DNA from 3 places in the Cellulosimicrobium sp. PMB13 genome. Region 1 is predicted to be linked to each of the others. Evidence: predicted binding sites of a transcription regulator. Region 1 holds the regulator's gene; each other region holds the start of a gene.
What was found. The regulator Rex, encoded in region 1, represses fermentation and respiration genes when NADH is low (regulators of the CRP and FNR family bind a similar motif). The targets are predictions, from matches to a motif close to CTTGTGAANNNNTTCACAAG.

Region 1 (9,804 bases):
ACGTCGGTCGTCGCGCCCGAGTCCTGGGCGCACGCGGACAGGGTCACGGCGGCGACCACGGCGAGCCCGGTCGCCGCGAGGGCGCGCACGCGAGGACGGGCGGTCACGACGGCATCACGGGTCGAACTGTCGCGCCCGAACCTGAGCGGAGGCTGAGAGACGGCCCGGTAAAAGGGGCACAACGGGCGTCCTGGCGGCGCAGCATGACCGACGTCACGCCCCGGCGACCTGGGACGCCCCCGGGAGGAGGTCCGCGACGGGCTCGGAGTAGTGGATCCCCACGAGACGGTCGTCCTCGAACGTGAGCGACGTGAGCGACGCGAGCGCGCACTCGCGCTTGCGCGGGTCGTGCCACAGCCGCCGGTTCTCGTAGCTGAGCCGCGTGAGCCAGACCGGCAGCTGGTGGCTCACGAGCAGGGCCTCGTGGCCTGCCGCCTTGTCGCGCGCGTCCGCGACGGCGGCGCGCATGCGCGCGACCTGCTCGACGTACGGCTCGCCCCACGACGGACGGAGCGGGTTCCAGAGGTACCGCCAGTGCTGGGGGTGGCGCAGCGACCCGTCGCCGACGCCGAACGTCATGCCCTCGAAGTGGTTCGCGGCCTCGATGAGCCGCTCGTCGGTGCCGAGCTCGACGCCGAACGCCTCCGCGGCGGGTGTCGCCGTCTCCTGGGCCCGCTGGAGCGGGGAGGCGACGACGACGGTGAGGTCGGCGCGCGGCCGGGACGCGCCGTCGGGCCCGGGCTCGCCCGCGAGGTGGGCGGCGACGCGCCGGGCCATCTCGTGCCCGCGCTCGGACAGGTGGTAGCCGCTGATGCGGCCGTACAGGATGCCGTCAGGGTTGTGGACCTCGCCGTGACGCAGCAGATGGACGGTGGTGGAGACCATGGGTCCAGTATCGGCGATGGCCGGCCCGGTGGGCCGCCACCGGGTGTCAGGCGTCGTCGTCCGCCTTGCACGCCTGGGCGACCGCGGCCATCGCCTCGCCGAGCGCGCGGAACTGCTCGGGCGTCAGGACGTCCACCATGTAGCGGCGCACGGCCGCGACGTGCGCCGGGGCGGCTGCCACGAGGGCGTCGTAGCCCTCCGGTGTCATGGCGCAGTTCACCCCGCGCCGGTCACCGACGCTGGCCGACCGGCGCACGAGGCCCCGCGCCTCCATGCGCGCGACCGTGTGGGTGACCCGGCTCCGGGAGCGCGCGAGACCGTCGGCGAGGGCGGACATGCGCAGCGTGTGGTCCGGGCTCTCGGAGAGCCGGACGAGGAGCTCGTACTCGTTGAGCGAGACCGAGGAGCGCTCCTCGTGGTCGCGGCTGAGCGCCTCGATGAAGCGCACGGTGCCGTCGAGGTAGGCGCGCCACTGCGCCTGCTGCTGGGCGTCGAGCCAGCGCGGCTCGCGCCCTGTGGCGGCGGTGCTGGAGACGTGCTGGCTGCTCATGCGTTCCTCGGGCTGTGCATCCGGTCCTCGGGTGGTTCGGCGGGGCGTCCTGACAATTCTTCCATCCACCGGGAATAGACGTGCACAGGGTCGCGTTGATATCCGCGACTGTGGTTGAATCTTCAACCAATGGACTTCCTCGCGGAACCCTGCGAGGCACTGCACGACCGATCTGAAGGAGCCACCATGGCCACGCCGCTGCCCACCGGCCTCACCGCCGGCACCTACGCCATCGACGCCTCGCACTCGCAGGCCGCCTTCACCGTCCGCCACGCCGGCATCTCGAAGGTCCGCGGGACCCTCGCGATCACCGGTGGGACGATCGCGGTCGGCGACGACCTCGACTCCTCGACGGTCTCCGCCGAGCTCGACGCCGCCTCCGTCAGCACCGGCGACGCGAACCGCGACAACCACCTGCGCAGCGCCGACTTCTGGGACGCGGAGAACAAGCCGACGTGGACCTTCGCGTCGCGCAGCATCCAGGGCGACGGCGACGACTACGTCATCACCGGCGACCTCACCATCAACGGCGTGACCAAGCCGGTCGAGCTCGAGGCCGAGTTCGCGGGCACCGCGACCGACCCGTTCGGCAACGCGCGCGCCGGGTTCGAGGCGAAGACCGAGATCTCCCGCAAGGAGTTCGACCTCACGTGGAACGCCGCGCTCGAGACGGGCGGCGTGCTCGTCGGCGACAAGATCAAGATCACGCTCGACGTCTCGGCCATCAAGCAGGCCTGACGCCGAACCCCGGCCACCCCGGCCGGGCACCCGTCGCCCTCCGGCAGGGGCGGCGCTCCGAGAGGCCGCGTGCACGAGCACGCGGCCTCTCGCCGTGCCCGCCCTCCGCAGGTCGGCGCGCGCCCGGAGCGACGTCACCGGTCGCGGTTCACTCCCTGGCCTCGGCGAGCGCTCGCGCCTGCGAGTGGAACGCGAGGATCTGCAGCTCGCTGCCCACGTCCACCCCGCGCACGTCGACGTCCGCCGGGACCTGGAGCGCGCGCGGCGCGAAGTTGAGGATCTCCTTGACGCCCGCGGCGACGACGCGGTCCGTCACGGCCTGCGCGTGCGCGGCAGGCGTCGCGAGGACGACGATCGTCACGCGCTCGCGGGCCACGACGTCCTCGAGCGCGTCCACGTGCTCGACGACGATCCCCGCCGCGCGCGTCCCGACCACCTGGGGCGAGGCGTCCAGCAGGGCCGCGACGTGGAAGCCGCGCTGCTCGTAGCCCGAGTAGTTCGCGAGCGCGTGCCCGAGGTTGCCGATCCCGACGATCGCGATCCGGTGCTCGTCGACGAGCCCGAGCGCCTCGGTGATGTACTGCGCCAACGAGTCCACGTCGTACCCGACACCGCGCGTGCCGAACGACCCGAGGAACGACAGGTCCTTGCGCAGCTGCGCCGGACCGACGCCCGACAGCTCCGCGAGCTCCACCGACGACGTCGTCGTCACGCCGCGCGCGACGAGGTCGCGCAGCGCGCGCAGGTAGGAGGGGAGCCGCGCCACCGTGGCGCTCGGGATCCCCGGGACCGTCACCTCACCGACAAACTGCTCAGCCACCTGCCACCACCGTCGTCCCGGGACCGTCCTCGTCGACGGTCGCTCGTGCGTACCCGGTGCCGATCATCCCAGGTCGGGGCGCCCGCCCGAAATCCGTCCCACCGCGCGCGCGAGGCGACGCGCGTCCACGCGCCAGAACCCCTGCTGCACCCCGGCCACCGTGACGACCGGGACGTACTCGCCGTACTGCTCGCGCACGGCCGGGTCCGTCGCCGGGTCGTCGAGGTCCACCTCCGCCCACGCCACGCCCGCGTCGTCGCAGACCTGCACGACGACGGCCCGCGCGTCGTCGCACAGGTGGCACCCGGCGCGGCCGTAGAGCAGCACGGGCGGCGGGACGGGGCGGGGCGCGCCGGACGGCTCCGACGGGCCGGCAGGACCGGACGACTGGGCGGCGCTCACCGTCCCAGGGTAGGGGCACGCCCGCCGGGCGCCGATAGAGTGGACGACATGCCGACGTCCCCCGGGCAGCCGCCCGCCCGCCGCACGGCGGCGTTCTTCGACGTCGACAACACGATCATCCGGGGCGCGTCCTCGTTCCACCTCGCGCAGGCGCTGTACCGCCGCGAGTTCTTCTCCACGACGGACCTCGTCCGGTTCGCCGCGCACCAGGCGCGCTACCTCGTCCTCGGCGAGAGCCGCAAGCAGATCGACCGCATCCGGTCCCGCGCGCTCGACCTCATCGCCGGGCGGTCCGTCGCCGAGATCACCGCGATCGGCGAGGAGGTGTACGACACCGTCCTCTCCCTGCGCATCTACCCCGGCACGCGCCGCCTCCTCGACGAGCACCTCGCCGCGGGCGACCAGGTGTGGCTCGTCTCCGCGACCCCCGTCGAGATCGGGGAGCTCATCGCGCGCCGGCTCGGCACCACCGGGGCCCTCGGGACCGTCGCGGAGCACGAGGACGGCTTCTACACCGGCCGGCTCGTCGGCGACCTCATGCACGGGCGCGCGAAGGCCGACGCCGTGCGGGCCCTCGCCGAGCGGGAGGGCATCGACCTCGAGGCCTCGTACGCCTACGGCGACTCGCTCAACGACGTCGCGATGATGAACGCGGTCGGCCACCCGTGCCCGATCAACCCCGACGCGCGGCTGCGTCGCCACGCGCAGGACGTCGGGTGGCCCATCCGCGAGTTCCGCGGCCGACGACGTCGCGTCGCCCGCAGCGGCGTCCGCACCGCGAGCTGGGCCGGCGCCGTGTGGGCGGGGGCGCTCGTGCTGCGGTCCGTGCGGCGCGCCGTCGACCGGCGGATCGCGCGTCTCTAGCGGGACGGCCTGCGGAACGCAGCGAGCCCGGCCACCCCTCGTCGGGGTGCCGGGCTCGGCGGTCGGTGCGCGTCAGGACGCGCGCGACGTCACTTCTTGTTACGACGCTGGTGGCGCGTCTTGCGAAGCAGCTTGCGGTGCTTCTTCTTGGCCATCCGCTTGCGGCGCTTCTTGATGACGGAGCCCATACGGTCCTCGCAATGCTTGGTCGGTGCTGGTCGGCAGCTGGTCGGCGGGTCGGCGGCCGGCGACGGAACGGTCCGAACCGGTCGAGCGACTGCCGCGTGGTCCACGGTTGATCAGGTTTCGTGGACCACGAGCCGACCAACACGAGAGAAATCCGCCCCTTAGCCTACCTGCTCGCGCCGGTGGCCTCGAACGCGGGGCCGACGGGGGCGAGCGGACGTCAGTCGAAGTGCGGGTCGAGGCCGAGGTGGGGGAAGACGGCGCGCCGGGTCGCGAGCACGGCACGGTCGACGGCGTCGTCCGGGTCGAACCCTGCGGCCCAGGGGCGCCAGGCGACGTCGGGGCCGAACGACGGCGGTGCGTCGTACCCCGCGACGTCGGCGACGAGCTCGCGCCACGCCGCCGGCAGCTCGCGGTCGGCCGCCACGGGGGCGTGGACCACCTCCCCCACGACCGCCGACCACACGAGGGGCACGACGCGCGCGATCGCGTAGCCGCCGCCCCCCAGCGCGAGCCACCGCCCGTCCGTCAGCTCGTGCGCGAGCCCGTGCATCCGGGCGGCCGCCGTGCGCTGCGCGGCGACGGACACGTCGAGGTCGGACAGGGGGTCGTCGCCATGGGCGTCGCAGCCGTGCTGGGTGACGAGCACGTCGGGGCGGAACGCGCGCAGCACCGGCGGCACGACGGCGTCGACCGCGCGCAGCCACCGGGCGCCGTCGGTCCGGCGCGGCAGCGCCACGTTGACGGCGCTGCCCTCGGCACCCGGGCCGCCGACGTCGGTCGGGTGGCCGGTCCCCGGGAACAGGGTCGCCCCGCTCTGGTGCACGGACACGGTGAGCACGTCCGGGTCGTCCCAGAACACCTCCTCCACGCCGTCCCCGTGGTGCGCGTCGAGGTCGACGTACGCGACGCGCCCGACACCCTGCGCGCGCAGGCGACGGATCGCGACCGCGGCGTCGTTGTACACGCAGAACCCCGAGGCCGCGCCGGGCTTCGCGTGGTGCATGCCACCGGCGATGTTGACGGCGTGCCGGGCGGCGCCGGAGGCGATCGCGTCGGCCGCGGCGCACGAGCCCCCGACGATCCGCGCCGCCGCCTCGTGCATCCCCGGGAAGACCGGGTCGTCCTCCGTGCCGAGCCCGCGGTGCGGGTCGGTGGTGCCGTGGTCCGACGCCGCCCGGACCGCGGCGACGTACGCGGCGTCGTGGACGAGCGCGAGCACGGCGTCGTCGGCCGGCGCCGGGCCGACCACGTCGACCTCCGCGCCGTCGAGGAGGCCCAGGTCGCGCACGAGCCGCATCGTCAGGTCGAGCCGCGTCGGTGCCATGGGGTGGCCGGGACCGAAGTCGTACCCGAGGAGCTCCGGCCCCCAGGCGACGTGCGCACGGCGGGGTCCGGCGTCGTCGACCGCCTCGGCGGCACGTGAGGGCGGCGTCGGGTCGCTGCTGGGCATGGCTCACGGTATCGCCCGGTGGGGCGACATGACGCGCCCCGGGCCGCATGGCAGAGTTGCGCTCGTGGTGCGACCGAAGCCTGGGTGGGGGGACCGATGCCGTCAGGGCTGAACGGTCGCCTCTTCAAGGGGCGCGAGATCGTCGACCGCCTCGCCCGCCAGTCCCCCGCCCGGCTCGCCGTGACGGTCTTCGCGGCGGTCATCGCACTGTTCACGGCCCTCCTGCTCGCGCCGTGGGCGACGGCGTCGGGCCGCTCGGCGCCGTTCGTCGACGCGCTCTTCACGGCGACGTCCGCGGTGTGCGTGACCGGCCTCGTGGTGGTGCCGACGGGCACGTACTGGTCGTTCTACGGCCAGGTCGTCATCCTCGTCGGGATCAAGGTCGGCGGTCTCGGCGTCATGACCCTCGCGTCGATCCTCGGCATGGCGGTCTCGCGCCGCATCGGCCTCACGCAGAAGCTCCTCACCGCGTCGGAGACGAAGACGACGCGGCTCGGCGAGGTCGGCTCGCTCGTGCGGGTCGTCATCATCACGTCGACGTCGCTCGAGCTGCTCATCGCGCTCCTGCTGCTGCCCCGGTTCATCGTCCTCGAGGAGACGTTCGGCGAGGCGGCGTGGCACGGGATCTTCTACGGCATCTCGGCGTTCAACAACGCGGGCTTCGTCCCCACCGAGCACGGCCTCATGCCGTACGTCGGGGACTGGATGCTGTGCCTGCCGATCATCCTCGGGGTCTTCATCGGCTCGCTCGGCTTCCCCGTGATCCTCAACGTCATGCGCAACCGCCGCCGCGCGGGGAAGTGGAGCCTGCACACCAAGCTCACGCTGACCATGAGCGCCGCCCTCGTGGTCGTCGGCACGGTGCTGTTCGCGGCGCTCGAGTGGGGGAACAAGGGGACGCTCGGCCCGCTCTCCGTCGGGGAGAAGCTGCTCGCGTCCCTCTTCGCCGGCGTCATGCCCCGCTCGGGCGGGTTCTCGACCGTCGACACCGCCGAGATGCACGAGGCGAGCTGGCTCATCACCGACGCGCTGATGTTCGTCGGCGGCGGGTCGGCGTCCACCGCGGGCGGCATCAAGGTCACGACGCTCGCCGTCATGCTCATCGCCATCGTGTCCGAGGCCCGGGGCGACCGGGACATGGAGGCCTACGGCCGGCGCATCCCGCGGGACACGCTGCGCCTCGCCGTCGCGGTGTCGTTCGTCGGTGCGACGGCGGTGCTCCTGTCGAGCCTGCTCCTGCTGGAGATCACGGGCGCGTCGCTCGACGTCATCCTCTTCGAGACGATCTCCGCCTTCGCGACCGTCGGCCTCAGCACCGGGATCACGCCGACCCTCCCCGACGCCGGGAAGTACGTCCTCGTCGCCCTGATGTTCATCGGTCGTACCGGGACCATGACGTTCGCCGCCGCGCTCGCGCTGCGGGACCGGCGCCGCATCGTGCGCTACCCCGAGGAGCGTCCGATCATCGGCTGACGCTCCCTGCCGTGCAGGCCCTACGCTTCGACGACGACTCCACACCCAGGAAGGCCGTACTCGTGACCGACCCCCTCTTCCCGGCGACCGACAAGGACCGGACCCCGGTCGACCCGGTCGCCCGGCGCATCGTCGAGCGCGGTCGTGCCGAGCGCGCCCGCCGCGACGAGGCGAAGGTGCCGCGCAAGGACGCGGGCGTGCTCGTCATCGGCCTGGGCCGGTTCGGGTCGGCGATCGCCGCGACCCTCGACCGGCTCGGCCAGGACGTGCTCGCCGTGGAGCGGGACGAGGACCTCGTCGCGCAGTGGAGCGGCCAGATCCCGCTGGTCGAGGCGGACGCGTCGAACCCCGTCGCGCTCGAGCAGCTCGGGGCGCGCGACTTCCCGGTCGCGGTCGTGGGCGTCGGGACGTCGCTGGAGGCGAGCGTGCTCATCACGGGCAACCTCGTCGACCTGGGGACGCCGCAGATCTGGGCCAAGGCGATCTCCGCGGAGCACGGCCGCATCCTCCAGCGCATCGGTGCGCACCACGTCGTCTTCCCCGAGGCGGACGCGGGGGCGCGCGTCGCGCACCTCGTCTCCGGCAAGCTCCTCGACTACATCGAGGTCGAGGACGGCTTCACGATCGTCAAGATGCGCCCGCCGAAGGAGGTGCAGGGCTTCACCCTCGCCCAGTCCAAGGTGCGCGAGCGCTACGGCGTCACCGTGATCGGCGTGAAGTCTCCCGGCGAGGAGTTCCTCTACGCCACGCCCGAGACCCGCATCAGCGCGAACGACCTGCTCATCGTGTCCGGCCACGCCGAGCTGCTCGAGAGGTTCGCCGCGCGCCCGTGACGGACGGTCAGCGGGCGCCGACGCCGAGGTGCCCGAGGACCTCCGTCAGCGCCCCCGGGAGGGTCGCGCGTCCCGCTACCCACTCGTCGTAGGCCAGATAGAAGGCGGCGATCCCGACCTCGGACCACAGCGCGGCCTCGAGCGGCGCGACGCCCGGCAGCGCCCGTCGGAGCGAGTCCGCGACGAGGTCCCGCATCCGGGCCCGCTTCGCGAGGTCGCGCTCCACGAGCTCGGCGGACCCCGCGATCACCTGCGCCCGGGCCACTGCCTCGGCGCGGGTCGTCGGCCATCGGTCCGCCAGGGCGCGCAGGGCGCGCACCAGCACGTCCCGCGCCGGTTCGTCCGGGGACGCTGCCGCGAGGACGTCGTCGACCACGCCGAGGATCGCCCCCTCGTGCCCGAAGACGAGGTCCGACTTCACGGCGACGTACCGGTGCACCGTGCGCCGCGCGACGCCGGCCGCGTCGGCGATGTCGGCGACGGTCACGGCGTCGTAGCCCCGCTCGAGGAACAGCCGCCACGCGGCGTCGGCCACGTCCTCGCGGCTGCGGGCGAGCTTGCGGGCGCGCAGCGAACCGGGTTCCGCGCCGTCGGTCTGGGCCATGGAGGCATGGTGGCACAGAGAGACATGTGACACTCTGTGCCACATGTCACACGATGCCACTTCGCAGTCGTCCGTTCCCGTGGTCCTCACCGGAGGGACGAGCGGCGTCGGCCTCCGCACCGCCGAGCGCCTCGTGCGAGCGGGCCACCACGTCGTCCTCACCGGCACGCGCTCCAGCGGGGTCGCCCGCGCCGCCGAGGCCACCGGTGCGACGGGAGTCGTCCTCGACCTCGCGTCCCCGGCCTCGGTCGACCGCGCGGCGGACGAGATCCTCTCGCGCACGGGCGACCACCTCGGGGCCGTCCTCCTCAACGCCGGCACCCAGGTGTCCGCGCCGACGACCACGCCCGACGGGCTCGAGATCACCATCGCGGTCAACCACGTCGGCCACGTCCAGCTCTGGGAGCGTCTGCACGCGGCGGCCCGCGTGGACCGTCTGGTCGTCACGTCGTCCGGGACGCACGACCCGGCGCAGCGCACCGGGATGCCCGAGCCGCTCCCTGTCGTCCTGGACGACCTGGTGCGGCCGCCGGCGCCCGGCATCACCGAGTCCCTGCGGCGCTACCCCACGTCGAAGCTCGCGAACGTCCTCACCGCGTACGAGATCGCGCGCCGTTCGCCGGGCACCACCGTCGTCGCGTACGACCCCGGCCTCATGCCCGGCACGGGCCTGGTGCGGAACCAGCCGACCTGGTTCCGCGCGGTGTGGCGCGGCGTCGGCCCGCTGCTCGCCGTCCTCCCGCGCGTCACGACGCCCGCCGCGTCCTCTCGGCACCTCGCCGCGCTCGCCGACGGCAGCCGGCACGTCCCGACCGGTGCGTACGTCAGCGGCGGCCGGGTCGTGGCGTCCTCCGCCGCGAGCCACGACGAGGAGGTCGCCCGGCGCCTCTACGACGACACCCTCGCGCTCGTCGAGCGCCGTCGCGCAGCCGTCGCCTGACGCCCACGAGACCCGGCCCGCACCCCCGAGGGGGTACGGACCGGGCAGGGACCCGG
Region 2 (9,804 bases), 2.0 Mb from region 1:
ACTTCCTGCGGCGCGAGGCCGTCGACATCCTCGTCGAGACGGCCCGGATGTGGGAGGACCTCGGGTTCTGGCGCGTCAACGGGGACGACAACTTCCACATCCACGGCGTCACCGGCCCGGACGAGTACACGACCGTCGTCAACGACAACCTCTTCACGAACGTCATGGCGCGCTTCAACCTGCGCGCGGCGGCGCTCGTCGTCGAGCGGATGCGCGAGGACTACCCCGACGACTACGCGCAGATGGCCGACCGGCTCGGCCTCGGCATCACCGAGCCCACGGAGTGGGTGCGCGCGGCGGACCACATGTCCATCCCGTACGCCGAGGGCATCGGCATCCACCCGCAGGACTCGCACTTCCTCGAGCGCGAGATCTGGGACCTCGCGCACACCCCCGCGGACAGGCGGCCGCTCCTGCTGCACTACCACCCGCTCGTCATCTACCGCTACCAGGTGCTCAAGCAGGCCGACGTCGTGCTCGCGCTGTTCCTCCAGGGCCAGCACTTCACGGCCGAGGAGAAGCTCGCCGACTTCGAGTACTACGACCCGTTGACGACCGGCGACTCGACGCTCTCGGGCGTCGTGCAGTCGATCATCGCGGCCGAGGTCGGGTACCACGAGCTCGCTATCGAGTACTTCCTCTCGTCGCTGTTCGTGGACCTCGCGAACCTCCACGCCAACGCCGCCGACGGCGTGCACGTCGCCTCCGCGGGCGGCACGTGGACGGCCCTCGTGTGCGGGTTCGGCGGCATGCGCGACCACAACGGCGAGCTGACGTTCGACCCGCGGCTGCCGCAGGGCTGGGAGTCGCTCGCGTACCGCCTCACGTGGCAGGGGTCGCGGCTCAAGGTCACCGTGCTGCCCGACGCGATCGAGCTCGTCGTCGAGACGGGCGACGCGGTGCAGGTCTCCGTGCGTGGCAAGGACGTCGACGTCGCGCCGGGCGAGGTCACGCGCGTGCCCCTCGAGGACCAGGGGCCGGTCCGGCCCGGTCGTCCGAGCCTGCGCGCGCTGTCCGGCAACCGCCGCGAGGACGGCACGCTCATCACCGCGACGGTCCCGCACTCCTGAGCCTGCGCGCGGCGTAGAGCTCTGGTTGGCGAGATAGAGCCCTGGTCGGACGACCAGGGCTCTATCTCGGGAACCGAGGCTCTATCTCGGGAACCAGGGCTCTACCTCGGCGGCAGGGACCCTTGTCTCGATGGTTGCCGGGCGACGCGTCTCTCAGGCCAGGCGCTCGGCGAGGAAGCGGTAGTGCACCGCTGCCATGTGGGCGGCCTGGGCGTTGTTCGCGGCGCCGCCGTGGCCGCCCTCGATGTTCTCGTAGTACGTGACGTCCTTGCCCGCGGAGAGCATGAGCGCGGCGAGCTTGCGGGCGTGGCCCGGGTGGACGCGGTCGTCCTTCGTCGACGTCGTGAAGAGCACCGGCGGGTACTCGCGGTCGCTGTCGAACAGGTGGTACGGCGAGAACGTGCGGAGGAACTCCCACTGGTCCGGGTCGTCCGGGTCGCCGTACTCCGCGGCCCACGACGCGCCCGCGAGGAGCTTCGTGTAGCGCTTCATGTCGAGCAGCGGGACGCCGACGATCACCGCGGCGAACAGGTCGGGGTACTGCGTGAGCATGTTGCCCGCGAGCAGGCCGCCGTTGGAGCGGCCCTCCATGCCGAGGTGCTCGTGCGTCGTGATGCCGCGCGCGACGAGGTCGCGCGCGACCGCGGCGAAGTCCTCGTAGGCCCGGTGCCGGTCGGCCTTGAGCGCGGCCTGGTGCCACGCCGGCCCGTACTCGCCGCCGCCGCGGATGTTCGCGACGACGTACACGCCGCCCTGCGAGAGCCAGGCGCGACCGAGCGCGCCCGAGTAGCCGGGCGTGAGGGAGACCTCGAAGCCGCCGTACCCGTAGAGGAGCGTGGGTGCCGTGCCGGTGGCGCCCGCGACCAGGTCCGCGCGGCCGACGACGAAGTACGGGACGCGCGTGCCGTCGTCGGACGTCGTGAAGTGCTGGGCGACCGTCAGGCCGGACGTGTCGAAGAACGCCGGGTTCGACTTGAGCGGCTCGGGCGCGACGGCGTCCCCGGGGTGCTCGCCGAGGCGGACCAGCGACAGCGTGGTCGGCGTGAGGTAGTCGGTCGTGACGAGCCACAGGTCGTCCGTCTCGACCGGGTCGACCGCGCCGACGCCGATCGTGCCGAGCGTGGGCAGGCCAGGGATCTCGGAGCGCACCCAGGGCGCGTCCGTGCCCGACGCCGCGCGCTCGCCCACGGCGTGGTCGTCGCCCTCGGGCGTGGCGGGCGGGGTGAGGACGTGGAGGCGGTTCTTCACGTCGTCGAGCACGTTGACGACGAGGTGGTGGCGCGTCCACGTCGCGCCCGCGAGCGACGTCGTGGCGGTGGGCTCGAAGAGCACGGTGAAGCCGCGGTCGCCCGCGAGGAAGTCGTCGAGGCGCGTGACGAGGAGCGACCCCGCCACGTAGGTCGCGCCGCCGGCGGTCCAGTCGTCGCGCAGCTCGACGAGCATCCACTCGCGGCGCACGCCGACCTCGGCGGAGTCGGGGACGTCGATCTTCGTGAGGACCTGCTCGGGCGTCCCGGGGTTCTCGGCGAGGTAGAGCTCGTCGGAGTAGAACGCCTTCGAGCGGTGCACGAAGTCGCGCTCGAACCCGGGGGTGTGCGAACGCCACGCCGAGATGTACATGTCCTCGTCGGTGCCCTCGAACACCGTCACGGCGTCGGCGAGCGGCGTGCCGCGCGTCCAGCGCTTGACGACGCGCGGGTAGCCCGACGGCGTGAGCGTCCCCGGGCCGAAGTCGGTGAAGACGTAGACGGTGTCGGCGTCGACCCAGCCGAGCGACCCCTTCGCCTCGGCGCGGTGGAAGCCGCCCTCGGCGGGCTCGACGAAGCGCTTCTCGACGAGGTCGAACTCGCGCGTCACGTCGGCGTCGGAGCCGCCGGGGGAGAGCTCCACCAGTGCGTGCCGCCAGGGCTCACCCGCGGCGAGCTGCTCGGGCGTCGGCCGCAGGACGCTCGCGCCGTGCCACACCCAGCTCTCGCCCTCGCGCGCCGCGAGGGCGTCGAGGTCGAGGACGGTCTCCCACTCGGGCGCGTCGGTGCGGTAGGAGTCCACGGTCGTGCGGCGCCACAGGCCGCGCTCGTGCTGGGCGTCGCGCCAGAAGTTGTACAGGCGGTCGCCGATGAGGGAGACCTCGGGGATCTTCGCGTCGGAGTCGAGGACCTCGCGGATCGCCGTCTCCGTCGCGGCGAACGACGCGGGCACCTCGAGCGTCGCGGCGACCTCGGCGTTGCGGGCCCGCACCCAGGAGAGTGCCTCGTCGCCCTCGACCTCCTCGAGCCACAGGTACGGGTCGGTGTCGGTGGTCGCAGGAGTGACCGCGTCCGTCACGTGCTCGGCTGTCATGGGACCCCACCCTACGGCGACGGTCCGGGCCGGGACCAAAGACCTGTGTTCGCCGCGACACGCACCGGACCTTGTCGCGGGCGAGCGACTTGTGAAAGTCTTCACAAGTAGAGACCGCCGAAGGAGCCGGGGCATCCGGCCCTGGCAGCACCCGCGGCCCGTCGCCCGGCCAGGCCGGGCTCCGGAGGGGACGCATGAGCGCGAAGGGCGCGAGCACGAAGGTCGCCGAGACCCGACAGGACGAGGTTCGCACCCGCACGACCGAGGAGATCGACGTCCTCGTCGAGCGGGCGCGCAAGGCCCTCGACCGGTACATGAGCCTCACGCAGGAGGACGTGGACCGGATCGTCCTCAAGGCGTCCGTGGCGGGGCTGAGCAAGCACGGCCACCTGGCACAGATGGCCGTCGCCGAGACCGGCCGCGGGGTCTTCGAGGACAAGGCGACGAAGAACATCTTCGCGTGCGAGCACGTGCCGAACTCGATGGCCCGGCTCAAGACCGTCGGGGTCGTGGGGCGCGACGAGCTCACGGGCGTCGTCGAGATCGCCGAGCCCGTCGGCGTCGTGTGCGCGGTCACCCCGGTGACCAACCCGACGTCGACCACGATCTTCAAGTCGCTCATCGCGCTCAAGACGCGCAACCCCGTCGTGTTCGCGTTCCACCCGAGCGCGCAGCGCTCCTCGGTCGAGGCGGCGCGCGTCGTGCGCGACGCCGCGGTCGCGGCCGGGGCGCCCGACGACTGCATCCAGTGGGTCGAGCACCCGTCGATCGAGGCGACGAGCACGCTCATGCACCACCCGGGCGTCTCGCTCATCCTCGCGACGGGTGGCAACGGCATGGTCCGCGCCGCCTACTCGGCCGGCAAGCCCGCGCTGGGCGTCGGCGCGGGCAACGTCCCCGCGTACGTCGAGAAGAGCGCCGACCTCGGCCGGGCGATCAACGACGTCGTCATGTCCAAGGCCTTCGACAACGGCATGGTGTGCGCGTCGGAGCAGGCGCTCCTCCTCGACGACGTGATCTACGACGACGCGATGCGCGAGCTCGACCGGCTGCACGCCTACCGCGCGACGCCGCAGGAGAAGGCGATGCTCGAGCGCCTGATCTTCGGGGTCGAGGCGAGCGGGACGAGCTGCGGGGGAGCGAGGCTCAACCCGAAGGTCGTCGGGCAGTCGCCGGTGTGGATCGCGCGCGAGGCCGGCTTCGAGGTGCCCGACGACACGTCGATCATCCTCGCGGAGATCGACGACGTCGGGCCGCAGGAGCCCCTGAGCCGCGAGAAGCTCACGCCCGTCCTCGCCGTGCTGCGCGCGCGGGACACCGAGCACGGCATCACGCTCGCCGAGCGCATGGTCGAGCTCGACGGGCTCGGGCACTCGGCCGCGATCCACACGTCGGACGAGGCGCTCGTCGAGCGGTACGGGTCGCGCGTCAAGGCGGTGCGCGTGCTGTGGAACAGCCCGACGTCGCTCGGCGGCATCGGTGACATCTACAACGCGCTCGTGCCGTCCCTCACGCTCGGCTGCGGCAGCTACGGCGCCAACTCGGTGTCGAACAACGTCTCCGCGGTCAACCTCATCAACGTCAAGCGGATCGGACGACGCAACAACAACATGCAGTGGTTCAAGGTCCCCGCGAAGACGTACTTCGAGCCGAACTCGATCCAGTACCTCGCCCAGATGCGCGACGTGCACCGCGTCACGATCGTCACCGACAAGGTGATGCACCGCATCGGTGTCGTCGACCGCCTGCTCGACGTCCTCGCCCGCCGCGAGGAGCGCGTCGCGATCCAGATCATCGACGACGTCGAGCCCGAGCCGAGCGTCGGGACCGTGAACCGCGGCGCCGCGTCGATGCGCGACTTCGAGCCCGACACGATCGTCGCGATCGGCGGCGGCTCGCCGATGGACGCCGCGAAGGTCATGTGGCTGCGCTACGAGCACCCGGAGATCGAGTTCTCGGACATGCGCGAGAAGTTCTTCGACGTGCGCAAGCGGGCCTACAAGTTCCCCGAGCTGGGAGAGCGGGCGAAGCTCGTGTGCATCCCGACGTCGTCGGGCACGGGCGCCGAGGTCACGCCGTTCGCCGTCATCACCGACGAGGAGACGGGGTTCAAGTACCCCCTCGCCGACTACGCGCTCACCCCGACCGTCGCGATCGTCGACCCGGTGCTCACCGAGACGATGCCCGCGAGGCTCGCGGCGGACTCGGGATTCGACGCCCTGACCCACGCGACCGAGGCGTTCGTCTCCGTCTACGCCAACGACTTCACCGACGGGCTGTGCCTGCAGGCCATCAAGATGGTCTTCGAGAGCATCGAGGAGTCCGTCACGCGCGGCTCGGCCGCGCCGAAGGCCCGCGAACGGATGCACAACGCCGCGACCATCGCGGGCATGGCGTTCGGCTCGGCGATGCTCGGGATCGTGCACGCCATGGCGCACACCGTCGGCTCGACGTTCCACCTCGTGCACGGTCGCACCAACGCCGTGCTCCTGCCGCACGTGATCCGCTACAACGGCCAGGTCCCGACCAAGCTCACGAGCTGGCCGAAGTACGAGCGCTACGTCGCCCCGGAGCGCTTCCAGCAGATCGCGCAGCACCTCGGCCTCCCGGCCGCCACGCCGGAGGAGGCCGTCGAGTCGTACGCGCGCGCCGTCGAGGAGCTGCGCGCGAAGGTCGGCATCGAGCCGACGTTCGCCGACCAGGGCGTCGACGAGAACGCCTTCATGATCCGCCTCGACGAGCTCGCCCTGCGCTCGTTCGAGGACCAGTGCGCGCCCGCCAACCCCCGCATGCCCGTGCTGGAGGACATGCGCGACATCCTCGCCGCCGCCTACCGCGGCACGAGCCGCGAGGAGGTCCGGGCCGCACGCCTCGCGGCCGACCGTGAGCGGGCCGAGGAGGTCGTGCCGGCCGGCTGACCCGCCCGCCGGCCACAGTCACCGTGCCCGACGACGCGCGTCCCCTCGCGTCGTCGGGCACGGTCATGTCCGCGCGGCTCAGGCGCGGTCGCCCGGGCGGACCAGGCCCGCCTCGTACGCGAGCACGACGAGCTGGACACGATTCGTCAGCCCGACCTTGGTGAGCAGCGAGCGCACGTGACTCTTGACGGTCGCCTCGGTGAGGTGCAGCTCGGCCCCGATCTCGCGGTTCGACAACCCGCGCGCGACCGCGAGCAGCACCTCGCGCTCGCGCGGCGTCGCGCTGTCGAGCCCGCCCGTCGCGCCTGCCCCGTCGTCGGCGCCGCCGCCCGCGAGCGGCGTGTGCCGCGCGAGCTCGACGTACGTCGAGATGATCCGTCCCGTCACGGCCGGGTCGAGGAGCGAGTCGCCCGCACGGACGCGGTGCACCGCGTCGACCAGGGTCTGCGGGTCGGCGTCCTTGAGCAGGAAGCCCGCGGCCCCGGCACGCAGTGCGCCGTAGACGTACTCGTCGTCGTCGAAGGTCGTCAGGACGAGCGTGCGCACCCCCGCGAGGTCCGGGTCGGCGGCGATGCGCGCCGTCGCCCCGATCCCGTCGAGGCGCGGCATGCGCACGTCCATGAGCACGACGTCGGGCCGTACGGCGCGCGCCATCGCCACCGCTGTCTCCCCGTCGCCCGCCTCGCCGACCACGGTGACGTCCGGCTCGTTGTCCAGGATCATGCGCAGGCCGAGCCGGATCGTCGCCTGGTCGTCGACGACGACGACGCGCACGGGGTCGACGGTCGGCCCGCCCGGGTCCGTGCTCACCGCACGCCCCGGGGGAGCGTGGCCTCGACGAGCCAGCCGCCACGACCGTCCGGCCCGGCGGTGAGCCGTCCCCCGGCCGCGGCGGCACGCTCGCGCATCGAGGACAGGCCGAAGCCGGTGCGCCCCGACGGGTCGTCGGGCAGCGGCGGGCCGGCGTCGTGGACCCGGACCGCGACGTCGGCGCCGGTGGCGGTCACCGTCGCGATGACGTCGCGGGCGAGGGAGTGCAGCAGCACGTTGGTCAGGGCCTCCTGGGTGATGCGGACGACGGCGAGACCGGTCTCGGCGCTCGTCGTCGGCCACGGTTCGGGCAGGGTGAGCGCGACGGCGTGGCCCGCGTCCGTGAGGCGGCGTGCGGCCGCGCGGAGCTGGTCGGCGGTGTCGTCGTCGGTCCCGGGCGTCGGTGCGAGGGTCGCGACGCCGTCGTCGAGGGCGTCGTCGCGGCGGAGCACGTGCACGACGGAACGCATCGAGGTCAGCGCGCGCTTGCCCTCGTCGGTGATCCAGCGCACCGCCTCGCGCGGCGCCTCCGGCTGGTTCGCGGCGACGCGGTCCGCGGCCTGCGCGCGCACGACGATCGCCGACACGTGGTGCGCGACGACGTCGTGCAGCTCGCGCGCGATGCGCGTGCGTTCCGCGAGGACCGCCTGCTCGGCGAGCTCGGCCTGCAAGGCCTGGAGCTCGGCGTTGCGCTCGCGCAGGGTCTCCGACGTCACGGCCAGGCGGTGGAAGAACACCCCGGCGGCGACGGGGACGAGGACCAGGGCGAGGACGACGAGGTATTCCGAGGGCGACCGGACGATCCAGAGGGAACCCGGGACGACCGAGAACGGCGGACGGAAGCCGGGGCGTTCGAAGAGCAGGAGCGACCAGCCCGAGACCGTGCTCGCGAGCGCGACGAGCGGCCACGGCACCGCGCGCGACCGGGTGGCCCCGAAAGCGGCCACCATCAGCGGGACGAGGTGGAAGTAGGACTGGAGGGTCGTCGGCTGGACGAGCGGGTAGAGCATCGCCGTCGCCCAGAAGAGCGGCCCCGGAACGACGCGGCGCAGCGCCAGCGTGGCGACGATCCAGACGCCGGCGATCTCGTAGGACTCGATCCAGCGTGGGTACCAGTACCCGCCGTGCCGCATCACCGTGATCACCGTGAACCACGCGGCGCCCGCCGCGAGGGCGACCGCGAGGTCCTGGGCCCAGACGGGCAGGCGGGAGGCGGACGGCACGGCCCCACGGTAGCGGGCGGGTCGCGGCCGCGGGACAGACCTCGGGCGGGGGCGCGGGCACGGTCGTCTCCGCCCCAGGGCGGAGATCGCGTGCCGGTGCCACGCCCTCGGGCGAGGTCCACGACCGCTCCCTGGGCCGATCCGCGGCAGCGCCGCTGCGTGGGACGCTCTCGTCCATGCCGCGAATCTCCGAACCGGTCCTCGCCCGGACCGTCACCTACGGCGTCGTCTGCGTGCTGCTCGCGACAGCGGCGGCAGGGGTCGAGGCCTGGCCCCTGACGTCGTACCGCCTCTTCAGCGGGGTGCGCACCGATGCCCGCACCGCGCTCGAGCTCGTGGCCGTCGGCGTGGACGGCCCGACCGTCGTGCGACCCGACCCCACCCACCCCGTCCTCGCCACGACGACGTACCGCTACGACGACCTCGCCCCCGCGTCGCCCGCCGAGCGTGAGGAGCTGGTGCGTGCCTGGCTCGACACCGCGGGGATCGATCCCGCCGACGTCGCGTCCGTGCGGCTCGACCGTGTGCGCAGCACGCTCGACCCCGAGACCCTCGAGTGGACCGAGGTCTCGCGCGAGCCGGTGCTCGAGGTCCTGCCGTGAGCGCCCGCAGCACGCGCGAGATCGACCCGCACGTCGCGACGTCGACCCACCGAGGGTCGATCTCGCGCGCACGGGTCGATCTCGGTCGAGGACCCGGTCGTGCGCTGGGGCGGGGGTTCGCACGGGTGGTCGACGGCGTGCGGGGCGTCGACCGCCGGCTCCTCGCCCCGGTGCCCTGGTACCGGCTCGTCGAGGTGCACACGCTCGTCGCGGTGGTCGTCGGCGTCCGGCTCGTCACGCGCGACTGGACGCTCGTCGCGGACCGGCCCGCCGCGCTCACCGGCAGCCCGACCGTCCTGGCGTGGCTGCCGGTGCAGGCCCCGGTCGCGCTCCTGCTCGCGGTCCAGGTCGTGGGGATCCTCGGGGTCGCGCTCGTGCTCGCGGGCGTCCGGACGCGCACGGGCTTCGCCGTCGCCTGGGTCGCCTACCTCGTCCTGACCGCCTTGTGGGGGAGCTCCGGCAAGGTGATGCACAACGACGTCCTGACGGTGACGGTCGGCTTCGTGCTGCTCTTCGCCGCGCCGCCGGCGCGCGGGACCGCGCACGGCGAGGAACCGGCGCGCACCGGGTGGACCGTGCGCGCGGCGCTCGCGGTCGTCGCGTGCGTGTACTTCCTCACCGGGGCGCAGAAGCTCGCGCACAGCGGGCCGTCGTGGGCGCTCGGCGACTCCATGGCGTGGATCCTGCGGCAGGGCGCCTCGCCGTTCGGCGAGGGGTTGACGCGGGTCGTCGCCGACCAGCCGCTGCTCACGCGCGCGCTCGCGACCGGGGCGCTGCTGCTCGAGCTCACGGCTCCCGTGTGGCTCGCCGTGCGGGTCACCCGCATCCCGTTCGTCGTCGC
Region 3 (9,804 bases), 990 kb from region 1:
ACGGGCGTGCCCGACGCCGCGGGCTCGGCCGCGGAGCTCGGGGCACCCGGGACGTCGAGGCGCGTGGCGTCGCCGGGCAGGGTGGCACCGGCGGCGCCGCTCCCGCGCGACGCGCGGACGGCGGGGCCGGGAAGGGTGACGGTCATGGCTGGCTCCTCAGCGCTCGTCAGAGCGCGCCGTGGAAGGTGCGCGAGAGCACGTCGAGCTGCTGCTCGCGCGTGAGGCGGACGAAGTTCACCGCGTAGCCGGACACGCGGATCGTCAGCTGCGGGTAGTCCTCCGGGTGGTCCATGGCGTCCAGCAGCGTCTCGCGGTTCAGCACGTTGACGTTCATGTGGTAGCCGTTCGAGCCGACGTAGGCGTCGAGGAGGCCGGCGAGGTTCGTGACCTGCTCCTCCTTCGTGCGCCCGAGCCCGCTCGGCACCACCGTGTTGGTCAGCGAGATGCCGTCCTGCGCCTCGTCGTACGGGAGCTTGGCCACCGAGAGCGCCGAGGCGAGCATGCCGTGCGTGTCGCGCCCGTTCATGGGGTTGGCCCCCGGGGCGAACGGCTCGCCGGCGCGGCGGCCGTCAGGCGTGTTCCCCGTCGCCTTGCCGTACACGACGTTCGACGTGATCGTCAGGACCGACTGCGTCGGTACCGCGTCGCGGTACATCGGGTGCGTGCGCACCTTCGCCATGAACCGCTCGACGAGGTCGACGGCGATCGCGTCGGCCCGGTCGTCGTCGTTGCCGTACGTGGGGAACTCGCCCTCGGTGACGTAGTCGACGACGAGGCCGCGCTCGTCGCGCACGACGGAGACCCTGGCGTGCTTGATCGCCGACAACGAGTCCGCCGCGACGGACAGCCCCGCGATGCCGCACGCCATGGTGCGCAGCACGTCCTTGTCGTGCAGCGCCATCTCGAGCCGCTCGTACGCGTACTTGTCGTGCGACCAGTGGATGCAGTTGAGCGCCTCGACGTACGTGGCGGCGAGCCAGTCCATCGTCGCGTCGAACTTCGCCAGGACGTCGTCGTAGTCCAGCACGTCGCCCTCGACGGGAGCCGCCACGGGCGAGACCTGCTTGCCCGAGACCTCGTCCCGCCCGCCGTTGATCGCGTAGAGCAGCGTCTTGGCGAGGTTGACGCGCGCACCGAAGAACTGCATCTGCTTGCCGACGCGCATCGGGGACACGCAGCACGCGATCGCGGCGTCGTCGCCCCACGCGGCGCGGATGAGCTCGTCCGACTCGTACTGCACCGCGGACGTGTCGATCGACACCTGCGCGCAGAAGTCCTTGAACCCCTGCGGCAGCGCGGGGCTCCAGAAGACCGTCATGTTGGGCTCCGGCGCCGGACCGAGGTTGTACAGGGTCTGCAGGAAGCGGAACGAGCTCTTCGTGACGAGAGGCCGGCCGTCCTCGCCCATGCCGGCGATCGTCTCGGTGACCCACGTCGGGTCGCCGGAGAAGAGCGCGTCGTACTCCGGCGTGCGCAGGAACCGCACGATGCGCAGCTTGATGACGAAGTCGTCGACGATCTCCTGCGCCTGCGACTCCGTGATGCGCCCGGCCTCGAGGTCGCGGTCGAGGAACACGTCGAGGAACGTCGACGTGCGACCGAGCGACATCGCGGCGCCGTTCTGCTCCTTCACCGCGGCGAGGTACGCGAAGTAGAGCCACTGCACGGCCTCGCGGGCGCTCGTCGCCGGACCGGAGATGTCGTACCCGTAGGACGCGGCCATCTCCTTGAGCTCACCGAGGGCCCGGATCTGCTCCGCGTGCTCCTCGCGCTCGCGCACGACCTTCTCGCTGAACGGCTGCGTGTCGAGCTCGAGCTTGTCGAGCTTCTTCGCCGCGACGAGGGCGTCGACGCCGTACAGCGCGACACGTCGGTAGTCGCCGATGATCCGGCCGCGCCCGTAGGCGTCCGGGAGGCCCGTGATGATGTGCGAGCTGCGCGCGGCCCGGACGTTCGGCGGGTAGACGTCGAACACGCCCTGGTTGTGCGTCTTGCGGTGCTCGCTGAAGACCTTCTTCAGCGTCTCGTCGACCTCGTAGCCGTAGGTCTTCAGGGCACCCTCCACCATGCGCCAGCCACCGTTCGGCATGATCGCGCGCTTGAGCGGCGCGTCGGTCTGGAGGCCGACCACGATCTCGTTCTCCTGGTCGATGTAGCCGGGAGCGTGCGCCGTGATGCCCGCCGGGGTGTGCGGGTCGACGTCGTAGACGCCCTTCTCGCGCTCGGTGGGGAACATCGCGGAGAGCGTCGACCAGATGCCGGTCGTGCGCTCCGTCGGGCCCTCGAGGAACGAGGCGTCGCCCGTGTAGGGGCGATAGTTGCGCTGGATGAAGTCGCGGACGTCGACATGGTCGCGCCACGGGCCGTCCACGAAGCCCTCCCAGGCGGGGACGTGGGCGTCGTCGGTCTGCGGACGGGTCACGCCCTGCGTGCGCGGTGCCTCGGAAACGCTGGTCATCGGTCCTCCTTCGTGCCTGACGCGCTGGTCCGCGCGCCGGCCGGCTCCCGGTAGCCCTCGACAACCCTGCCCCGGGCTCCGTCGCCACCTCCAGGCTAGGGACGTCAGGCCGCGCGTGGGGCGGTTCCGGGCCTCCCGGGGACCTAGGTCCCGAGCCGGGCGCGACGGAGCAGAACGGCGGGATATCAACGATATCGGGCCCCTGGGAGCCGCCGCCGAGACATCTTGTGACCACCTTCACAAGCCTCGGTGCACCCTCGGCCGCCGCTTCGCAGCAGCTCGTGCCGCCGGCGAGCACCACCGGCGGCAAGCGCTGCCCGTCCGTGTGAGACTTCCCGGGTGAAACGGACCGTAGGTGTGGAAGAAGAGTTCCTGCTCGTCGGGGAGGACGGCCGACCCGTCGCCAAGGCCCAGGAAGCGCTCGAGGCGACCGGGACGTCGGACAAGGACGGCGGCACCGGCTCGCTCGAGTCGGAGTTCATGGAGGAGCAGCTCGAGACGGCAACGCACCCGCGCACCGAGCTGGAGGATCTCGCGAAGGAGATCCGCGCCGGACGCGCCCGCGCGCAGGAGGCGGCCGACCAGGTCGGCGCCCGCGTGGCCGCGCTGTCCACGTCGCCGCTGCCGTTCGAGGGCACGACGGTGGGCCGCCTGCGCTACCTCGAGGCGCGGGCCGCGTTCGGGCTGACCGCCCGCGAGCAGCTCACGAGCGGGTGCCACGTCCACGTCGCCGTGGCGGACGACACGGAGGGCGTCGCCGTCCTCGACCGGATCGGCCCGTGGCTCGCGACGCTGCTCGCCCTGAGCACCAACTCGCCGTACTGGCAGGGCGAGGACAGCGGCTACGCGAGCTTCCGGTCGCAGGTGTGGTCGCGGTGGCCCACCTCGGGGCCGGCGCGTTCGTTCGGCAGCCCGGAGGCGTACCACGACGCCGTCGCCTCGCTCGTCGCGACGGGCACCATCCTCGACCAGGCGATGGTGTACTTCGACGCCCGGCTCTCGGCGCGGTACCCGACCGTCGAGATCCGCATCGCCGACGTGTGCCTCGACCCGGACACCGCGGCCCTCGTCGCTGCGCTCGCTCGCGGTCTCGTCGAGACCGCGGCCCGTGAGGCGGCGGCGGGCAAGGACGCGCCCGAGCTGCGGACCGAGCTCCTGCGCACCGCCTCGTGGCGCGCCGGCCGCTCGGGGCTGGGCGAGGACCTCGTCTCGCCGCTCACCTGGCGCCCGGCACCTGCGCACGACGTCGTGGGACAGCTCGTCACGCACGTGCGCGAGGCGCTCGTCGACAACGACGACCTCGACACCGTGACCGAGCTGCTGGGGCGGCTGTGGTCACGCGGCAACGGCGCGGCTCGACAGCGCGAGTGGTTCGCCGAGTCGGGCGGGGACCTGCGCGTCGTCGTCGAGAAGGCCGTCGGCGTCACGCACTCCTGAGCGACCGCTACAGCGGGGCGGGCGCCCCGGGACCGGTCGCCGCGACCTGGGCCGCCTCCTGGGTCGCCGCCGCGAGCGCCAGCGTCTCGATCGTCGTCGTGCCGACCACGTCGGGCTCCGCCCCTCCCGCCCAGGCGTGCCCGTGCGAGACCCAGGCCGTGCGCACACCCGCCGCGCGACCTGCGGCGACGTCGAGGTGGGGAGCGTCCCCGACCATCCAGACCTCGCGCCGGTCGACCGCCTCGGCGCCGATGCGCTCCAGCGCGATCTCGAGCAGGCGCGGGTCCGGCTTGGCGACCTGCTCCTCGTCGGAGACCACGACGGCGTCGACGTGCGGCGCGACGGCGCAGCGGGCGATCTTCCCGCGCTGCTGCGCCGACGTGCCGTTCGTCACGACGACGACCCGGTGCCCGTCCGCGCGCAGCGCGTCCAGCGCGGCCAGCACCCCCGGGTACGCCTCGACGTGATCGAGGATCCCGCGCCGGAAGCGTTCGACCACCGCGGGCAGCTCGTCGGTCCACCCGAGCCGGTCGACGATCACGCGCGCGACGTCCGTCTTCGGGGCGTGGCCTCCCCGGTCCGCCGCCACGATCGCGACGACGTCGGACTCGTCCCCGCCCGCGTCCGCGACCGCTCCGCGGGCCCAGGCGGCGAACGCGAGGTCGCGCCCGACGAGCGTGTTGTCGAGGTCGAGGAGCCAGATCATGCGCCGGACCCTAGCGCAGTCGCGCGGTCGCGCGGTCGGCCCGTCCGCGCGCGATCGGCTGCTCGGCGCCGGATCCGCCGCCGGGCGCGAGATCGGTCACCGGGCGCGGCGAGCCTGCGCAGGTCAGTCGCGCCCGAGCGCCGCGAGACCGTCGAGCACGTCGCGCGCGACGTCGGCGGCCGTGAGGCGGGACGCCGTCGCGACCTGGTCGCGGCTCGCGTGGTCGAGGAACTGCGCGGGCAGCCCGATCGCGTGGACCGGCGTGCGCACACCGGACTCGAGGGCGCGCTGCGCGAGGAGCGCCCCGACGCCGCCGTCGACGACACCGTCCTCGACGCTCACGACGAGGTCGTGCTCTCCGGCCAGCTTCACGAGCGCGCTCGGCATCGGGAGGACCCACGTCGGCGACGCCACGGTGACGTCCACGCCGTGCGTCGTGAGCGACTCCGCCGCCCCGAGCGCGACCTGCGCCATCGAGCCCAGACCGACGAGCAGGACGCGGCGACGTGGCCCTGCGACCGTCGCGGCGGCGTCGGTCACCGGCGTGCCCGTGCCGGACACCGCGGCGTCCGCGGGCACCGCGAGCAGGTCGACGCCGTCGACCGTGTCGACCGCGGGCAGCGCCTCGGAGAGCGCGCCCTTCGGGTACCGCACGACGGTCGGGGCGTCGTCGACGTCCACGGCCTCGCGCAGCGCCGTGCGCAGCGTCTCCTCGTCGCGCGGCGCCGCGAGGCGCAGGCCGGGGACGATGCGCAGCATCGCCATGTCCCACATGCCGTTGTGGCTCGCACCGTCGTCGCCGGTGATGCCGGCGCGGTCGAGCACGAACGTCACGCCCGCCTTGTGCAGCGCGACGTCCATGAGCACCTGGTCGAACGCGCGGTTGAGGAACGTCGCGTAGACGGCGACGACCGGGTGCAGCCCGGCGAAGGCCATGCCCGCCGCCGAGGTCGCGGCGTGCTGCTCCGCGATGCCGACGTCGAACGTGCGCTCGGGGAACGCCTGCGAGAACGGCTTGAGGCCGACGGGCTCGAGCATGGCCGCGGTGATCGCCACGACGTCGGACCGCCGACGGCCGATCTGGACGATCTCGTCGGCGAACACGCTCGTCCAGCCGAAGCGCGAGGGCGCGACGGGCAGGCCGGTCTCCGGGTGGATCTTGCCCACGGCGTGGAACCGGTCGGCGACGTCCTGCTCGGCCGGGGAGTAGCCCCGGCCCTTCTCGGTGATCGCGTGCACGAGCACCGGCGCGCCGTAGGAGCGGGCGCGGCGGAGCGCGTGCTCCATCGCCTCGACGTCGTGACCGTCGATCGGCCCGATGTACTTGATCCCCAGGTCCTCGAACATGCCCTGCGGCGCGACGACGTCCTTGAGACCCTTCTTCAGCCCGTGCAGCCACTCGTACGCGAACCGTCCGGGCGCACCGGACCGGGTCAGCGTGCGCTTGCCCCACTGGAGGAAGCTCTCGTAGCCGCGCGTCGTGCGCAGGGTCGACAGGTGGTGCGCCATGCCGCCGATCGTCGGCGAGTAGGAGCGGCCGTTGTCGTTGACGACGACGATCAGCCGGCGGTCCTGCGACTCCGCGATGTTGTTGAGGGCCTCCCACGCCATGCCGCCCGTGAGCGCACCGTCACCGATGACCGCGACGACGTGCCGGTCCGTCAGGCCCCGCACGACGTTCGCCTTCGCGATGCCGTCACCCCAGGAGAGCGCGGTCGAGGCGTGCGAGTTCTCGACGACGTCGTGCTCGGACTCGGCGCGCGACGGGTAGCCCGACAGACCGTCCTTCTTGCGCAGCGCGGAGAAGTCCTGCCGACCCGTGAGGAGCTTGTGCACGTAGGACTGGTGGCCGGTGTCGAACACGAACGTGTCCGTCGGCGACGAGAAGACGCGGTGCATGGCGATCGTCAGCTCGACGACGCCGAGGTTCGGCCCGAGGTGGCCGCCCGTGCGCGACACGGAGTCCACGAGGAAGGCCCGGATCTCGGCGGCGAGCTCGCGGGACTGGGCGGGGGTCAGCCGTTGCACGTCCTCAGGGGAGGTGATCGTGCTCAGCAGGCTCATGCAGTGCTCCGTTCCGTTCCCGTCCGACCAGCCACACAACTCTAGGTGCTCCGCGGCGGTGTCCCGCGCAGCGGTGCGCGGGACGACGAGACCTTCACGCCATTGACGCACACTCCGGCACGGGACGCCCGTGGACCAGGGCGGAAGTTCGCTTCCACCCTGCGGACAGCCCGGCTGGCCACCGTAGGATGGCACCATGCGCTTCCTGCCCGGCCAGACCCCCGCGACCGACCTCACGTACGGCGACGTCTTCCTCGTCCCGTCGCGCTCCGAGGTCACGTCCCGCTTCGACGTCGACCTCTCCTCCGCGGACGGCACGGGCACCACGGTCCCGCTCGTCGTCGCGAACATGACCGCGGTCGCCGGCCGCCGGATGGCCGAGACCGTCGCGCGGCGCGGTGGGATCGCGATCCTCCCCCAGGACGTCCCGACCGACGTCGTCGCCGACGTGGTGGCGGACGTGAAGTCCAAGGACCCGGTCATCGAGACGCCGGTCGTGGTCCGCCCGCACGACACGGTCCACACCGCGCTGACGCTCATCGGCAAGCGCGCCCACGGCGCTGCGGTCGTCGTGGACGACGGTCGCCCGGTCGGCGTCGTCACCGAGGCCGACTGCACCGGCGTCGACCGGTTCACGCAGGTCCACCAGGTCATGACCGACCACCCGCTCGCGCTCGACGCGTCGATCCTCGACGGCGGGCGCGCCGGGCTCGAGGCCGCGTTCGACCAGCTCTACACGGCGCGCCTCAAGGTCGCTCCCGTGACGCGCGACGGCGCGATCGTCGGCGTTCTCACGCGCAAGGGCGCGCTGCGCTCGTCCGTGTACACCCCGGCGCTCGACACCGCGGGCCGCCTGCGCGTCGGCGCGGCGGTCGGCATCAACGGCGACGTCGCGGCCAAGACCAAGGAGCTGCTCGCCGCGGGGGTCGACGTGCTCGTCGTCGACACCGCGCACGGCCACCAGGCGAAGATGCTCCAGGCGCTCGACGCCGTCCGCTCCGTCGCGCCCGACGTCCCGGTCGTCGCGGGCAACGTGGTCACCGCCGACGGCGTGCGCGACCTCGTCGCGGCGGGCGCCGACATCGTGAAGGTCGGCGTCGGCCCGGGCGCGATGTGCACGACGCGCATGATGACCGCCGTCGGGCGGCCCCAGTTCTCCGCGGTGCTGGAGTGCGCCGCGGCGGCGCGCGAGCTGGGCAAGCACGTGTGGGCCGACGGCGGCGTGCGGCACCCGCGCGACGTCGCCCTGGCTCTCGCGGCCGGCGCGTCCCAGGTGATGATCGGGTCGTGGTTCGCGGGGACCTACGAGTCCCCCGGCGACCTGCACGACGACGGCACCGGTCGCCTCTACAAGGAGAGCTTCGGCATGGCGTCGGCCCGGGCGGTCGCCGCGCGCACGGCCGGCGGCTCGCCGTTCGACCGCGCGCGCAAGGGCCTGTACGAGGAGGGCATCAGCTCCGGCCGCATGTTCCTCGACCCGCAGCGCCCCGGCGTCGAGGACCTGCTCGACGAGATCACGTCCGGGCTGCGGTCGTCGTGCACGTACGCAGGCGCGGCGGACCTCGCGCAGTTCGCGGAGCGCGCCGTCGTCGGCATCCAGTCCGCCGCGGGGTACGAGGAGGGCCGCCCGCTCCCTGTGAGCTGGTGACCTCGCGTGGCGACGCCCGACGGCCCGACGGCCCCACCCCCCGCCCGTGACCAGCTCGCCGCCCTCCCCCACGACGGCGGCGACTGGCCGTCGCCGTGGCGCGTCGCCGTGGGCGCGCTCGACGCGCGGGCCCGCCCGGCGGCCGTCCTCATGCTGTTCGGCGTGCTCGACGGCGCGCCGTCGGGCCACGCCGCGCGAGCCGTCGCGCGGGACCTCGACGTCCTCCTCCTCGCCCGCGCGACGACGCTCGGTCACCACCCGGGACAGGTCGCCTTCCCCGGCGGCCGGGTCGACCCGGCCGACGACGACGCCGTCGACGCGGCGCTGCGCGAGGCCGTCGAGGAGACCGGTCTCGACCGCACCGGTGTCGAGGTGCTGGGGACGCTCGGCGAGCTGCCCGTCCCGGTGAGCAACCACCTCGTGACGCCCGTGCTCGGCTGGTGGGCCCGTCCCACCCCCGTGCGCGTGGTCGACGACGCGGAGTCGGCGCACGTGTTCCGCGTCCCGGTCGCGGACCTGCTCGACCCGGGCAGGCGACGCACCGTGACGGTGCGCCAGGGGCGGCGCGTGCACAAGAGCCCGGGCTTCCTCGTGCACGCCGACGGCCGGGACCACCTCGTGTGGGGCTTCACGGGCGGGCTCCTCGACGCGCTGTTCGACCGGCTCGGGTGGACCGAGCCGTGGGACCGCGCGCGCACGGTCGACGCCCCGCTCTGAGGGAGCCGACGGACACCGGGCGCGCCCGCTCGGACGCGAGGCGGCCGGCGGCACCCGGTCACGCGCTCCGGTGAGCGACCTGCTCCCGCACCAGCACGTCGTACGGGCTCGTGGGCGCGTCCCGCTCGTCGGCCACGAGCACGACCAGGGCGCGGCACCCGGGGTGGCCCGCCAGGTGCGCGAGGGTCCGCCGCCACGACCGGAGGTTCGGGTGCTCGAGGTCTCGCGCCGCTTCCGCCGGTTCGAGCAGCTCGGCGGCCCGCGCGAGCAGCGCCCCGGGCAGCTCGAGGGTCCGCGTCACGCCGTCCCAGCCGACGAGCAACGACATCACGGCTGCGGGCAGCCCGTGCTCCCCCCGGTTCGCGGCACCGACCTCGGTGGTCCCGTCGGCATGGTGCACGACCGTGCCGTAGACCGCCGGCGCCCGGTATCCGGGCATGAGCGCCTCGAAGCGCAGGCGCGCCGCGGTGAGCTCCTCCCGGGTCGCCCACGCCTGCGGCGCGCGCGTCGTCGTCTCGGGACGTGATGTCGACATGCGCGGAAGGGTAGCCGACCGGGTCGCCTCCCTGCGGACGGGTTCGAGGACGACGGCTCGGGTAGTTTCGGCGGGTGCCCCTCATGCCTCCCGCCGAGGTCGACGTCACCGTCGACCTCGCGCGCGCCCTCCTCAGGTCCCAGCACCCGGATCTGGCCGGCCTGCCGCTCGCGGTCGTCGCGAACGGCTGGGACAACGTCGTGCTGCGGCTCGGCGACGACCTGGCGCTCCGTCTGCCG

Region 2: a site for Rex is predicted at 3,499-3,518, ahead of adhE (bifunctional acetaldehyde-CoA/alcohol dehydrogenase). Genes of this name have one in related genera too.
Region 3: a site for Rex is predicted at 2,683-2,702, ahead of pflB (formate C-acetyltransferase). Genes of this name have one in related genera too.

What each region holds. Positions count from the first base shown of each region.
Region 1 covers NZ_CP145910.1:1,941,874-1,951,677, reverse strand. The annotation lists gene V5D56_RS08885 (TlpA family protein disulfide reductase) at 1-107, opposite strand, end outside; gene V5D56_RS08880 (histidine phosphatase family protein) at 214-885, opposite strand; gene V5D56_RS08875 (MarR family winged helix-turn-helix transcriptional regulator) at 932-1,435, opposite strand; gene V5D56_RS08870 (YceI family protein) at 1,622-2,173, shown strand; gene V5D56_RS08865 (redox-sensing transcriptional repressor Rex) at 2,322-2,993, opposite strand; gene V5D56_RS08860 (glutaredoxin family protein) at 3,057-3,395, opposite strand; gene V5D56_RS08855 (HAD family hydrolase) at 3,444-4,259, shown strand; gene V5D56_RS08850 (30S ribosomal protein bS22) at 4,349-4,447, opposite strand; gene V5D56_RS08845 (acetoin utilization protein AcuC) at 4,666-5,898, opposite strand; gene V5D56_RS08840 (TrkH family potassium uptake protein) at 5,995-7,371, shown strand; gene V5D56_RS08835 (potassium channel family protein) at 7,548-8,204, shown strand; gene V5D56_RS08830 (TetR/AcrR family transcriptional regulator) at 8,212-8,808, opposite strand; gene V5D56_RS08825 (SDR family NAD(P)-dependent oxidoreductase) at 8,852-9,748, shown strand.
Region 2 covers NZ_CP145910.1:3,914,250-3,924,053, reverse strand. The annotation lists gene V5D56_RS17605 (glycoside hydrolase family 65 protein) at 1-1,070, shown strand, start outside; gene V5D56_RS17600 (prolyl oligopeptidase family serine peptidase) at 1,224-3,410, opposite strand; gene adhE (bifunctional acetaldehyde-CoA/alcohol dehydrogenase) at 3,605-6,328, shown strand; gene V5D56_RS17590 (response regulator) at 6,407-7,051, opposite strand; gene V5D56_RS17585 (sensor histidine kinase) at 7,135-8,361, opposite strand; gene V5D56_RS17580 (hypothetical protein) at 8,538-8,963, shown strand; gene V5D56_RS17575 (hypothetical protein) at 8,960-9,804, shown strand, end outside.
Region 3 covers NZ_CP145910.1:2,931,914-2,941,717, reverse strand. The annotation lists gene pflA (pyruvate formate-lyase-activating protein) at 1-146, opposite strand, end outside; gene pflB (formate C-acetyltransferase) at 167-2,458, opposite strand; gene V5D56_RS13205 (carboxylate-amine ligase) at 2,798-3,895, shown strand; gene V5D56_RS13200 (HAD family hydrolase) at 3,903-4,601, opposite strand; gene dxs (1-deoxy-D-xylulose-5-phosphate synthase) at 4,725-6,665, opposite strand; gene V5D56_RS13190 (GuaB1 family IMP dehydrogenase-related protein) at 6,862-8,313, shown strand; gene V5D56_RS13185 (NUDIX hydrolase) at 8,320-9,030, shown strand; gene V5D56_RS13180 (hypothetical protein) at 9,089-9,565, opposite strand; gene V5D56_RS13175 (aminoglycoside phosphotransferase family protein) at 9,649-9,804, shown strand, end outside.